Regions from separate parts of the Micromonospora lupini genome, predicted to be linked through region 1. Evidence: riboswitches for the same ligand, from Rfam matches in the RefSeq annotation. Region 1 holds a riboswitch; the other holds the start of a gene.
What was found. A riboswitch is a leader RNA that binds a small molecule or an ion and turns the genes downstream of it on or off. The one in region 1 is predicted to bind cyclic di-AMP.
Positions count from the first base shown of each region.

Region 2: linked by a shared signal. The riboswitch ahead of OOJ91_RS13075 (coiled-coil domain-containing protein) and the one ahead of OOJ91_RS21695 (C40 family peptidase) in region 1 are both predicted to bind cyclic di-AMP.

Region 1 is NZ_JAPENL010000002.1:1,477,425-1,483,621, reverse strand. Features, by position in the region: gene OOJ91_RS21720 (hypothetical protein) at 378-698, opposite strand; tRNA gene OOJ91_RS21715 (tRNA-Gly) at 836-909, opposite strand; gene OOJ91_RS21710 (zinc metalloprotease) at 1,112-2,095, shown strand; gene OOJ91_RS21705 (pyridoxamine 5'-phosphate oxidase family protein) at 2,174-2,731, opposite strand; gene dcd (dCTP deaminase) at 2,809-3,387, shown strand; gene OOJ91_RS21695 (C40 family peptidase) at 3,447-4,487, opposite strand; cyclic di-AMP (ydaO/yuaA leader) riboswitch at 4,500-4,636, opposite strand; gene OOJ91_RS21690 (N-acetylmuramoyl-L-alanine amidase) at 4,870-6,197, shown strand, end outside.
Region 2 is NZ_JAPENL010000001.1:2,860,671-2,866,867, forward strand. Features, by position in the region: gene OOJ91_RS13055 (carbonic anhydrase) at 1-607, opposite strand, end outside; gene OOJ91_RS13060 (alpha/beta fold hydrolase) at 756-1,700, shown strand; gene OOJ91_RS13065 (HelD family protein) at 1,808-3,925, shown strand; gene OOJ91_RS13070 (cation diffusion facilitator family transporter) at 4,033-4,950, shown strand; cyclic di-AMP (ydaO/yuaA leader) riboswitch at 5,093-5,224, shown strand; gene OOJ91_RS13075 (coiled-coil domain-containing protein) at 5,230-6,197, shown strand, end outside.

The DNA.
Region 1 (6,197 bases):
ACGCGCCACCATCGATAGGTCCAAGCGGCCAGGACGCCCAGCGAACAGATAGCTGCCACGACCAACTGCTCAGCGCAGAGGGCGATCACGCCAGTCAGCGCCGCAATCATTCCCCCCAGGCTTACCCGCCCGATCTCGCGAGCGTAGACCGTGCGTGTAGTGCGGCGAAGATCTCGTCGGTTACGAAGAATCGTTACCTCAACGCCGTCTTGCATGGGGTGCTGCACGGGGGCAGCATGGCAAGAATTGCGGCAGAGCGTCAAGATCCAGCGACCGAATTCGCAACTCGCCCCGCCAAGCGGACCTGGACGCTCACACGAGCGCTGACGCGGGTTGACCTTGAGATGCCTGGGCTAATAGCACGCCAATGGCACGGGCTACCCGTCCTCGAATGGCTCGTCATGCCAGCGAAAATTGGCCTCGTCGTCCTCGATGGCGAGCAGGAACTCGGCCACCTGGCGGCCGTCTGGGTGGGTCATGGTGAGGGCAGCCCGGATGTCGTCGTCGATCCGGATCATCGCCTCGTCGTCGTCCGCGTCGAGGGCTGAGTGCCGCGCGACGAAGAGTGGGCGAAGCGGCTCGAACCCCGGCAGCGCGCGGAACCGGCCGGACGTCCACGGGAAGTCGTGACCCTGCTCGTCGATCTCGCCGACCAACTCTCCCCGGTGGTACAGCCGCCACACCCTGCCCGTGTCCACCGCGAAAGCGTAGGCGGCGCTGGGGCGGTCGGTTCTGGCGCGGTGATGGGTGGCCCGGAAAGCATGGCGGCCATCGTTAACCGCGCGGAACGTCGAAGGCCCTGGCCAGAACTGGCGTCCTGGGCAGGGCCCTCGCTTGGAGCGGGTGACGGGAATCGAACCCGCACTGTCAGCTTGGGAAGCTGATGTTCTGCCATTGAACTACACCCGCAGGCGGCACCACTGTACCCGAGTCGTCGAACCGGTGCACCCGGCCACCCCGCGTCCCGGCGGGCAGCCCTCACCTCGGAAGAAGTTTCCTGACGGCAACATATGGCCGTTCTCAAATGCGTCGATGGGTTGTAACGTCTGCCACACGTTCCCAGCCACGGCGTGACACACCCCCTGCCGCGCCGCCAGAAAGAGGTGGGCCCATGGGACTCCGTCCCAACCTGCTGACCCGGCGCGCCGCCGGTGTCGCGTCGACCACCCTCGCGCTGCTGCTCAGCACCGCTGCGGTGGGCGTCGTTCCGGCTGCTTCAGCCTTCTCCGCGGCCCCTGGCGGCGCCTGCGCGGAGCCGGCCGACAGCCACGCCAACGCCCGGGTGAAGCCCGGCGCGGCGGCCACGCACGAGCCTAACGAGCTGACCGCGAAGCAGGTCCGTGAACGCGACGCCGACCTCGCGGCGGCCTTGCGCGAGCGCGCCAACTTCCGGGCCGGCGCCGGCGCCACGACGCTGGCCACCGTCACCATCCCGGTGGTGGTGCACGTGATCCAGGAGAACAGCACCCGGGCCGGCGGCAACATCCCGGACTCGCTGATCACCTCGCAGATCAGCGTGCTCAACCAGGCCTACGCGGGCGGGACCGGCGGCGCGGCCACCGCCTTCGCCTTCCGACTCGACAAGATCAACCGGGTGACGAACCCGTCCTGGTACCCGATCGTCGACGGCTCGTCGGCGGAGCGGTCGATGAAGTCGTCGCTGCGGGTGGGCGGCAAGAACACGCTCAACATCTACCTGGGTGAGCTGAGCGACGACCTGCTGGGCTGGGCGACCTTCCCGCAGCGCAAGCTCAGCAGCATGGACGGCGTGGTCGTGCTGAACGAGTCCCTGCCGGGGGGCACCGCCACCAACTACAACCAGGGCGACACCGGCACCCACGAGATCGGGCACTGGCTGAACCTCTACCACACCTTCCAGGGTGGCTGCGGCGGCTCGGGCGACGGCGTCAGCGATACCCCGGCCGAGGCGTCACCGGCCTACGAATGCCCGACCGGGCGCAACACCTGCTCGGCGACCGGCCTGGATCCGATCACCAACTTCATGGACTACACCTACGACTCGTGCATGTACCAGTTCACCTCGGGGCAGGCGAGCCGCATGCTGACCGCGTGGAACGCGTACCGCGCGGCGTAGCCCTCCTCGCGTACACCCGGTGCCGGCTCCGTCACGACGGAGCCGGCACCGGCGTCTTGTTCGACAGCAGGGCCGTGGTCAGGCGGCCGTGCACTGGACGTCACGGCTGCGCCGGGTCGGGCGCGTCTGCGGTACGGCGACAGGGGCGGCCGGTGCGGGCGGGGCTTGCGGATCCAGCCAGACCCGAACGGCGGGGCGGCTCGGAGTGACACCCGGAACGCCGGCGGCGTGCTGCTCACGACGGGTCAACATCGCCACGTCGACTGTGAACTCGAACAGCCGCCAGTCGATCTGCGACTCGGCGCGGGCGCTCTGCGCCAGCCGGGCGACCCGGACCGGGTCGGTGACAGGCCAGGCGTGGCCCGCCACGTACGCCTCGTCGTCGCTCTCCTCCGGGGGGAACGAGTGCAGCGCGTAGCGGCCGTCCCGTTCGAGGTCACGCCGCTTCGGCGAGTCGATGATGAAGCAGAAGAGACCCTCGTCGGTGATGACCGGGGAGACCGGGTGAACCCGGGGCCCGCCGTCGGCGCGGACCGTGGCCAGGTAGCCGAAGCCCGGCCCGTACTGCTGCAGGAGAACGCGGATCCCGTCGGCGAGGCGGGGCTCGTCGGCGGCGAATTCGGACCAGGAAGCCATGCCGGCATTCTATCGAACAAATGTACGAGGAGCGACCTCGACACGCTGGTCACCGCCACCCTCGCTATGGTGGTCCGATGCTGCTCTCCGACCGTGACCTGGTCTCCGAGATCAAGGCCGGCACGCTGGGCCTGGAACCGTTCGAGCCCACCCTGGTCCAACCGTCCAGCATCGACGTACGACTCGACCGGCTGTTCCGCGTCTTCAACAACCATCTCTACACCCACATCGACCCGGCCATGCAGCAGGACGACCTGACCTCGGTGGTCGAGGTGCCCGACGGCGAGCCGTTCGTGCTGCACCCGGGGGAGTTCGTGCTCGCCTCGACGCTCGAGGTGATCTCGCTCGGCGACCAGCTCGCGGGCCGGCTGGAGGGGAAGAGCTCACTGGGCCGCCTCGGCCTGCTCACCCACTCCACCGCCGGGTTCATCGACCCGGGCTTCTCCGGCCACGTGACGCTGGAGCTGTCGAACGTGGCGAACCTGCCGATCACCCTCTGGCCCGGCATGAAGATCGGCCAGCTCTGCATCTTCCGGCTGTCCTCGCCGGCCGAGCACCCGTACGGGTCGGTGGTCTACGGCTCGCGGTACCAGGGTCAGCGGGGGCCGACGCCGAGCCGCTCCTGGCAGAACTGGCGTGCCTGGCCGACGCGCTAGGAGACGACGAGGGCCCGCCGCGACAGGATCGCGACGGGCCCTAGTGCGTTCGGCGTCGGTCAGCCGGGACGGCCGTAGCTGTGGATCGGCCCGTCGTCGACCTTCTTCATCTTGACGGGCTGACCTGCCTGGGAGGCGTGCACCACCCAGCCGCCGCCGACGTACATGCCGACGTGGTGGATGTCGCTGTAGTAGAAGACCAGGTCGCCGGGGCGCAGGTCGCCCCTGCTGACGTTCTTGGTCGCCCGGCTCTGCGCGGCGGCGTTGTGCGGCAGCGACACGCCTGCCTTCGCCCACGCGGCGAGCATCAGCCCGGAACAGTCGTACGAGTTCGGACCCTCGGCACCCCACACGTACGGCTTGCCGATCTGGGCGCAGGCGAACTTGACCGCCGTGCCCGCGGCGCCGCCGGGGTAGCTGGCCGGGCAGGGCGCCGGACGCAGCGAACCGCCGCCGCCGTTGCCGTACACCTTGAGGCGCAGCTTCTGCAGCCTGTCGATCTCTTCGTTGATCTGCTTCTTCTTCGCCGCCAACTGCGCCTCGGTCCGGGTCAGCTGGGCCACCATCTCGTCGAGCGGCGCCTTCTGCCGGGCCAGCTCGTCGCGGAGGCCGGCGACCTGCCGGACGTCCTGCTGCTGGTTGTGGGCGAACCGGTCGAGCATCTCGAGCTGCCCGACCACCTCGCTGGGCGACCGGCTGCCGAGCATCGTGTTGACCGTCGACAGGTTCTCGCCCATGTACGCGCGCACGGCCAGCGCGCTGACCTTGTTCATCGCGGCGTCGACCTGGCGCTCCAGGGGCGCGATGCGCGCGGCGAGCGTGTCGGCCTGCTTGCGCTTGACGGCCAGGTCCGCGCGGGTGGCGTTGTGCCGTTCGATGACCGGTTCGAGCTTGTTCCAGTCGGCGTCGATCTGGCGCTCGATCTCGGCGACGGACGGATCCGCGTGCGCCGCCGTGGCGCTGCCGGTCAGGACGACGGCGACGCCGACCAGGGCGGCGAGGGCGGTGGTGAAGCGGGACCAGCGTGGACGCGGCACTGTCGACGTCGGGTCGGCCGAGGCCGACCGTTCAAGCGACGGCCACTGGACATGGAGGGCCACCGGGTTCCGTACTCCTTCTTCCTGACCGCCTACCGGGTTAGCTGACGGGTTCGGGCGGGAAGTTGGCGCCCTACCGCATTGGCTGCGGATTCACCCCGGGGGAACCTGGGTCCCCGGCTCGCTCGCAAGCGACTCGGCGGTGTCGGTCCGTTACCGCCCGGGTGGGCAGACCTGCAACCGGGCCGACAAATGACCAGAGTAGAGACGGCCGTTACCGATCCGCAACCCGTGCGGCCGTGACACTCCGTACCGATTCGAGGGGGTCACCGAGCGTACGTGAAGGTTTCCTTCTGCAGGCTTTGATATATGGAAAGGTATTGACCTGGACTCCCGACCGGCGCGAAGGTGGCCACACAGTTACCAGTTGAATCTAGGGGGTTCGATGGAAAGTCCAACCCTGTCCGCCGGCCGGCGCGCGCTGCTCGTCGCCGCGGTGGTCGCCGCAACGACCGCCGTACCGCTGAGCGCCGGCCCCGCCTCCGCCGCACCGGCCGCCGACCGTCAGCAGCAGTACGCCGCCGCGTCGACCGAGTACGGCGTGCCGACCGCCGTGCTGCTCGGCGTCTCCTACCTGGAGTCCCGCTGGGACAGCAACGCCGGCACCCCGAGCACCAGCGGCGGCTACGGACCGATGCACCTGACCGACGCCCGCCACGTGGCCGCCCTACCCGCGCGCGGCCACCACGACGCCGGCACCGAGGATCCGCGCGGCGACGACTCCCGTCCCGTCCGGGCACCCGCGCCGGCCACCGATCCCGCCCCGCCCAGCGCCGCGTTGCAGACCGTCGACGCCGCCGCCGCGCTGACCGGCGCCACTCCCGAGGCGCTACGCAGCGACGCCACGACAAACATCCGGGGCGGGGCGGCGCTGCTGGCCGCGTACCAACGAGAGGTGGGCGCCCCGGTCGGCGCCGGCACCGACCCTGCCACCTGGTACGGCGCGGTGGCCCGCTATGCCGGCGCGGACAGCGCCGACGCCGCGGCGGCCTTCGCCGACGAGGTCTTCACCACCATCGGCGCCGGCGAGACCCGCGTGACCGACGACGGCCAGCGGGTCACGCTGCCGGCCCGTGCGGTACGACCCGAGCGTTCCTGGCTGGACCGGCTGGGCCTACGACGACTCCCTCGTCCGGACGGCCTGGAGTGCCCCGCGACCGTCTCCTGTGAGTGGATCCCCGCCCCCTACGAGGCGTTCGGCGACGGCGACTACGGCAACCACGACCTCTCCGACCGGCCCGCCCGGCAGAAGATCGAGTACATAGTCATCCACGACACCGAGGCGAGTTGGGCGACCACCCTGCAACTCGTCCAGGACCCGACGTACGTGAGCTGGCACTACTCGCTGCGCTCGGTGGACGGGCACATCGCCCAGCACGTCAAGACCAAGGACGTCGCCTGGCACGCGGGCAACTGGTACGTCAACGCGAAGTCGATCGGGCTGGAACACGAGGGCTTCGCCGCGCAGGGCACCTGGTACACCGAGGCGATGTACCGGACCTCGTCGAAGCTCGTCCGGCACCTCGCGCTGCGGTACGGCATCCCGCTGGACCGCCAGCACATCATCGGCCACGACAACGTGCCGGGCACCATCGCGTCGACAGTGCGCGGGATGCACTGGGACCCGGGGCCCTACTGGGACTGGACGCACTACTTCGACCTGCTGCACGCACCGCGCCTGGACACCGGCACCCCGGCCACCGGGCTGGTGCG
Region 2 (6,197 bases), on a different contig from region 1:
GGGCGACCTCGCCGGTGGCCAGGTCGTAGAGGCCGCCCACCACGGCCACCCGCTCCTCGGCGACCGGCCCGGCGAGGAGGTCGTCGACCCGCAGCGCGTCGACGGTGCGCCGGACGTGCCGGCGGATCGCCAGCGGGAGCACCGCCGGATCGTCCAGCCCGGCCTCGATGACCGCCGGGGCGATCTCGTCGACCAGGTGGGCGAGCGAGCCGCCGGGCCGCTCCCCCGCCCGCAGCGCGTCCACAGTTGCGCCCACCGCCCCGCACCGCTCGTGTCCGAGCACCAGCACCAGCGGCACGCCGAGCTGACCCACCACGTACTCGATGGAGCCGCACACCGCGCGGTCGAGCACGTGCCCACCGGTGCGGATCACGCAGATCGCGCCGAAGGTCTGGTCGAAGATCGCCTCCAGCGGCACGCGCGAGTCGATGCACCCGAGCACCACCGCGTACGGCTGCTGGTCGCCGGAGGCGGCCGCCGCCGCGGCGGTGACGTCGTGGCCGTGCACGGGTTGGCCACTGACGAAGCGCCGGTTGCCGGCGAGCAGCTCGGCGAGCGCGGCGCGGGGCGTGCCGCCGGCCTGCCGCCCCTGCCCCGCCGCTTCCATGCCGTTCAGCTTGGCTCGCCGCCCACGGGTCGCGGGCGGGGTCGGGAATGTTCGCCCCTGCGCGATTGGCGTGGCGTCCTGGCGGGTAGCCGGTGTTACCGCCGGGTATCCCGGTGCTGGTGGTGCCGGGGCGGCCGGGAAGGTGGCGATGCCGGAGCGGTGCGAGGTCAGTACGCCCGACGGCGTACGGCTGCACGTGGAGACCACGGGGCCGACGGACGCCCCGGTCACGGCCGTCCTACTGCACGGCTGGACGCTTGACGGGCGCAGCTGGCATCGGCAGCTCGACGGGCTCACCGCCTCGTTCGGCGACGCGGTGCGGGTGGTCACCTACGACGCGCGGGGCCACGGCCGGTCGAGCTGCATGGCGCTGCCCACTGCCACCCTGGCCCAGCTCGGCGACGACCTGGCCGCCGTCCTCGACGCGGTCGCGCCGACCGGTCGGGTGACCCTGGTGGGGCACTCGATGGGCGGAATGACGATCATGGAGTACGCGCACCGCCACCCCTGCCACTTCGCGGCCCGTACGGCAGGTCTGGTCTTCGTCTCGACCACCGCCGAGGGGCACACGCACACGGTCTACGGGCTCTCGCCGCGCATCGCCCGGCTGATCCGGCTCGCCGAGACGACGGGCGCCGGCGTCCTGGCCCGGTGTGGCTCGTGGCGCGCGCCCCGCGCGCTGCTGAACGCGTTGCAACCGAGCATCAGGTGGATGCTCTTCGGCGACCGCTGCGAGCCCTCCGACATCCGGCTGGTGACCTCCGCGGTGGCCCGCGCCTCGCTGCGCTCGATCGGCGGCTTCCGCGCCTCGATCGGCGCCCAGCACCGGCTGGACACCCTCACCGCGCTGGCTCACCTGCCGGCCGCCGCCCTGGTCGGTGACCGGGACCGGCTGACCCCACCGCCGTGCGCCGAGTCGATCGCCGCTGCCCTGCCGGCCACCGAGCTGACCGTCTGTCCGGGCGCCGGGCACATGCTGATGATGGAGCGCCCGGACGAGGTGAACGCCGCGCTGACCGGCGTACTCCGTCGGGTGCTCGCGGCGACGGCGCCGGACGGGCACGACGCGAGCGCCGCAGGGACCTGTCGCTGACCACGTTCCCGCACCTCGGGCGCAAGGCGCCGGGCCGGGGGCCGTACCCTTCTGCGGTTGGCCCGCGCGGTTCGCGCCGCTTGCCGGCGACATCGAAGGAGCGTGCGTTGACCGACCAGACCACCCTGGAGCAGGAGATCGCCGTCGAGCAACGGCACCTCGACCGGGTGTACGCCCGACTGGCCGAACTGCGCCAGTCCGCGGTTCGGGCCGAGCGGGACGGCTACCGGATGGCGCGGGTGGGCACGTTCGGGGCGCTTGTCGAGCGCGACGCGATGGTCTTCCACGCCGCGCAGCGGCGGCACACCCTCGACGCCGAGCACGAGGGGCTTGTCTTCGGCCGTCTGGACCTGCGCGACAGGCAGGTGCTGCACGTGGGGCGGCTCGGCATCCGCGACGAGGACGCCACCACGCTTGTCGTCGACTGGCGCGCGCCGGCCGCCTCCGCGTTCTACCAGGCCACCCCGGCGCAGCCGCTCGGCGTGGTGCGTCGCCGCACCATCCAGTCCCGCTCCGAGCGGGTCACCCGGATCGAGGACGACCTGCTGGACCCGGACGCCGCCCCGGAGGGGATGACTGTGGTCGGGGACGGCGCGTTGCTGGCCACCCTGTCGCGGGCCACCGGTCGGGGCATGCGCGACATCGTGGCGACGATCCAGCGGGAGCAGGACGACGCGATCCGGTCGCCCGGCTCCGGGGTGACGATCGTCGCGGGCGGCCCGGGCACCGGCAAGACTGCTGTCGCCCTGCACCGGGCTGCCTTCCTGCTCTACTCCGACCGCAGCCGGTACGCGGGCGGCGGCATCCTTGTGGTCGGGCCTTCCACAGTCTTCGTCGAGTACATCGCCTCGGTGCTGCCCTCGCTCGGTGAGGACACGGCGACCCTGCACTCGCTGGGCACTCTCTTTCCGGGAATGACAGCCACCCGCACCGACCCGCCCGAGGTGGCGGCGGTGAAGGGCTCGCTGCGGATGCGTCGGGTGTTGGAGCGCGCGGCCCGCGACGCGGTGCCCGGCGGCCCGGGTGAGCTGCGGCTGCTCTACCGGGGCACGCTGCTACGGCTGGACCGGGCCGAGCTGGACCGGATCCGGGACCGCGCGCTGCACCGCGGCGCCCGGCGCAACGAGGCACGCCGGGCCGGCTTCGACGGGGTGTTCGCCGCGCTGTGGGCGCAGGCCCGCGCGGTGGGCATCACCCGGCTGCCGGAGCAGCGGGCCTTCGAGGGTGAGATCGCCGAGCGGCAGGAGTTCCGGGAGTTCCTCAAGGCGTGGTGGCCGCGCCTGCACCCCCGACACGTGCTCGGCTGGCTGGCTCGGCCGGATCGGCTGCGCCGCTACGCCGGCGGGATCCTGTCCGGCGCGGAGATCCGGCTGCTCACCGCCGCGTACCAGAGCCTGGACAGCGCGGGTCTGACCATCGCGGACGTGGCGCTGTTGGACGAGTTGGACGCGCTGCTCGGCAGGCCGTTGCAGCCGGCGCGCGCCCGCCGCGACCCGTTCCAGCTCGCCGGCGGCGTGCGCGAGCTGAGCACCGCGAGCGACAGGCAGCGGGCCGCCCGCGCGGCGGCCCGCGAGCGTCCGGAGGACTACCGGGAGTACGCGCACGTGGTGGTGGACGAGGCGCAGGACGTCTCGCCGATGCAGTGGCGGATGGTGGGACGGCGTGGCCGCCTGGCCTCGTGGACCGTTGTGGGTGACCCGGCGCAGACCGCGTGGACCGGTGATCCGGAGGAGCTGGCCCGCGCCCGGGACCAGGCGCTGGGCCGGCGCAAGCGGCACGATTTCACGCTCACCACCAACTACCGCAACTCGGCGGAGATCTTCGCGGTGGCGGCGGCGGAGATTCGCCGGCTCTACCCGGACCTGTCGCTGCCGACCGCCGTCCGCTCCACCGGGATCGATCCGGTCGAGCTGGTGGTGCCGCCCATCGGGCTGGAGACCGCGGTCGTGGAGGCGGCGACCGGCCTGCTGGCAGAGGTGGACGGCACAGTCGGGGTGATCACGCCGGTCACCCGCCGCGACGAGGTCGCCGGCTGGCTCGGCGCGCTCGGCGCGGCGCGCTTGCAGGTGGTGACCAGCCTGGAGGCCAAGGGCATGGAGTACGACGGGGTGGTGCTTGTCGCGCCGAGCGAGATCCGGGCCGATCCGGGCTCCGGTGTACGCACGCTCTACGTGGCGCTCTCCCGGGCCACGCAGCGGCTCACCACCATCGACCCGACCGGCTGACCTGCCCGTTGGCGGTGTCGGCGGTCGGGCCCGCCCGTACAGTTGCATACATAGCGATGTGAGCATACATTTGACCGGGTCCCGGGCGGCGACGGAGGGTGGATCTCGTGGGAGCAGGTCATGACCACCACCACGGGTCGGTCGCCAACGCCGCCCACCAGCACCGGGGCCGACTCTGGGCCGCGTTCGGGCTGCTCGCCACCCTGATGGTGGTCGAGGGTGTGGCCGCCTTCCACACCGGCTCACTGGCGCTGCTCTCCGACGCCGGGCACATGTTCACCGACGTGCTCGGCATCGGGATGGCGCTCGCCGCGATCACCGCCACCCGGCGGGCCACCGGCGACCCGCAGCGCACCTTCGGGCTCTACCGCCTCGAGGTGCTGGCCGCCCTGGCCAATGCCGTCCTGCTCTCCGGCGTGGCGGTCTACGTGGTGATCGAGGCGATCGGCCGGTTCGGCGACCCCCACGAGGTGCTGACCGGACCGATGCTCGTGGTGGCCGTCCTCGGCCTGCTCGCCAACCTGATCGCGTTCGCGCTGCTGCGCGCCGGCGCCCGGGAGAGCATCAACCTCCAGGGCGCCTACCTGGAGGTGCTCGGCGACCTGCTCGGCTCGCTCGGCGTGATCGGAGCGGCGCTGCTCATCACGGTCACCGACTGGTGGTGGGCCGACCCGCTGGTCGCGGTCGCCATCGGCGTGTTCATCCTGCCGCGCACCTGGCGGCTGGGACGCGCCGCCGTCCGCATCCTGGTGCAGGCCGCCCCGGAACACCTCCAGGTCACCGCCGTGCATGACCGGCTGGCCGCGGTGCCCGGCGTGGTCGAGGTGCACGACCTGCACGTCTGGACACTCACCTCGGGCATGGACGTGGCCTCCGCACACCTGATCATGGCGCCCGGCGCGGAGGTCGGCGCGGTGCTGGACGCGGCGCGCGCCGCCCTGCGGGAGGACTTCCGCATCGAGCACGCCACGCTGCAGATCGAGCCCGGCACCGCCCCCGGAGCCTGCGGCTCGATCGAGTGGTAGCGGTATTTGCAGAGCTTCCCTCGCATTCGCCGCAATTTGCCGTGGCGGGGCAGGCACCGTCTGTCACAACTGCTGCATCCGCCCCACCTGCCCCGGTAGGCTCGGTCCCGGCCACCACCCGGTGGCGCCCTCCCGGCGCCGGTGGCGGCCGCCGCCTAATCACTCGAGAGGGCGAACCGGGGAACCACGTTCCTGGGGTGCATCCGCGTCAGCGGTAGGGATCTTCCGTCCCGAACCCGTCAGCTAACCCGGTCGGCGGCTAACGGAAGGACATGCTCAGTGGCACCAGCACGACCACCCGCCGCCCGACTCGCGGCACTCATCGTCATGATGGTCACCCTCGGCGTCGCGGTACCGGTCGGCGCCGCCACCGCCGCTCCCCCCGGCGGTCTGCGGGCCGCCGCGGCGCCCGACGGCGACGAGGAGGGCGGCACCCCCGCGCTGCGGGCCCAGCTCGAAGCGGCAAGCAAGGGCTACCTGGACGCGAAGCGCGCCCTGGACACCTCCGTCCAGCGACAGCAGCAACTCGCGACAAAGCTCAAGGCCACCGAGGCTGAGATGACCGTGCGCAACGGCAAGGTCGGCGAGATCGCCGGCGTCGCGTACCGCACCGGCCGGCTCAGCACCGTCTCGGCATTGCTCAACACCAACACGCCCGAGGGCTTCATGGACCGGGCGGCAGCGCTGGACGTGGTGGCCGCCAACGAGGACCGGGTGCTGCGCGACCTGCACGCCACCCGGGACGAGGCCAACCGCACCCGCACCGCCCTGGACGGCGAGATCCGCGAGCAGCGCAAGCAGGTCGAGGTGATGGCCAAGCGCAAGGAGCAGGCCGAGCGGGCCCTCACGGTCGCCACCAGCAAGCCGCGCACCACCGCCGCCGACACCAGCTCCAACCGGGGCACCTCCACCGCCAACGCCCAGCCCGCGCCACGCAACTCCGACGGCTCCTGGCCGTCCGAGTCGTGCAGCATCAACGACCCCACCCCGGCCAGCGGCTGCATCACCCCACGCACCCTGCACGCCCTCAACCAGGCCAAGGCCGCAGGCTTCACCCACTACGTCTCCTGTCACCGCTCCGGCGGCTCCGGCGAACACCCCAAGGGCCGGGCCTGCGACTTCGCCGCGGCGAAGGGCGGCTTCGGCGGCGACGCCACAGGCGCCGACAAGACGTACGGCAACAACCTGGCCGCGTACTTCATCCGCAACTCCGACCGGCTCGCCGTGCTCTACGTGATCTGGTACAG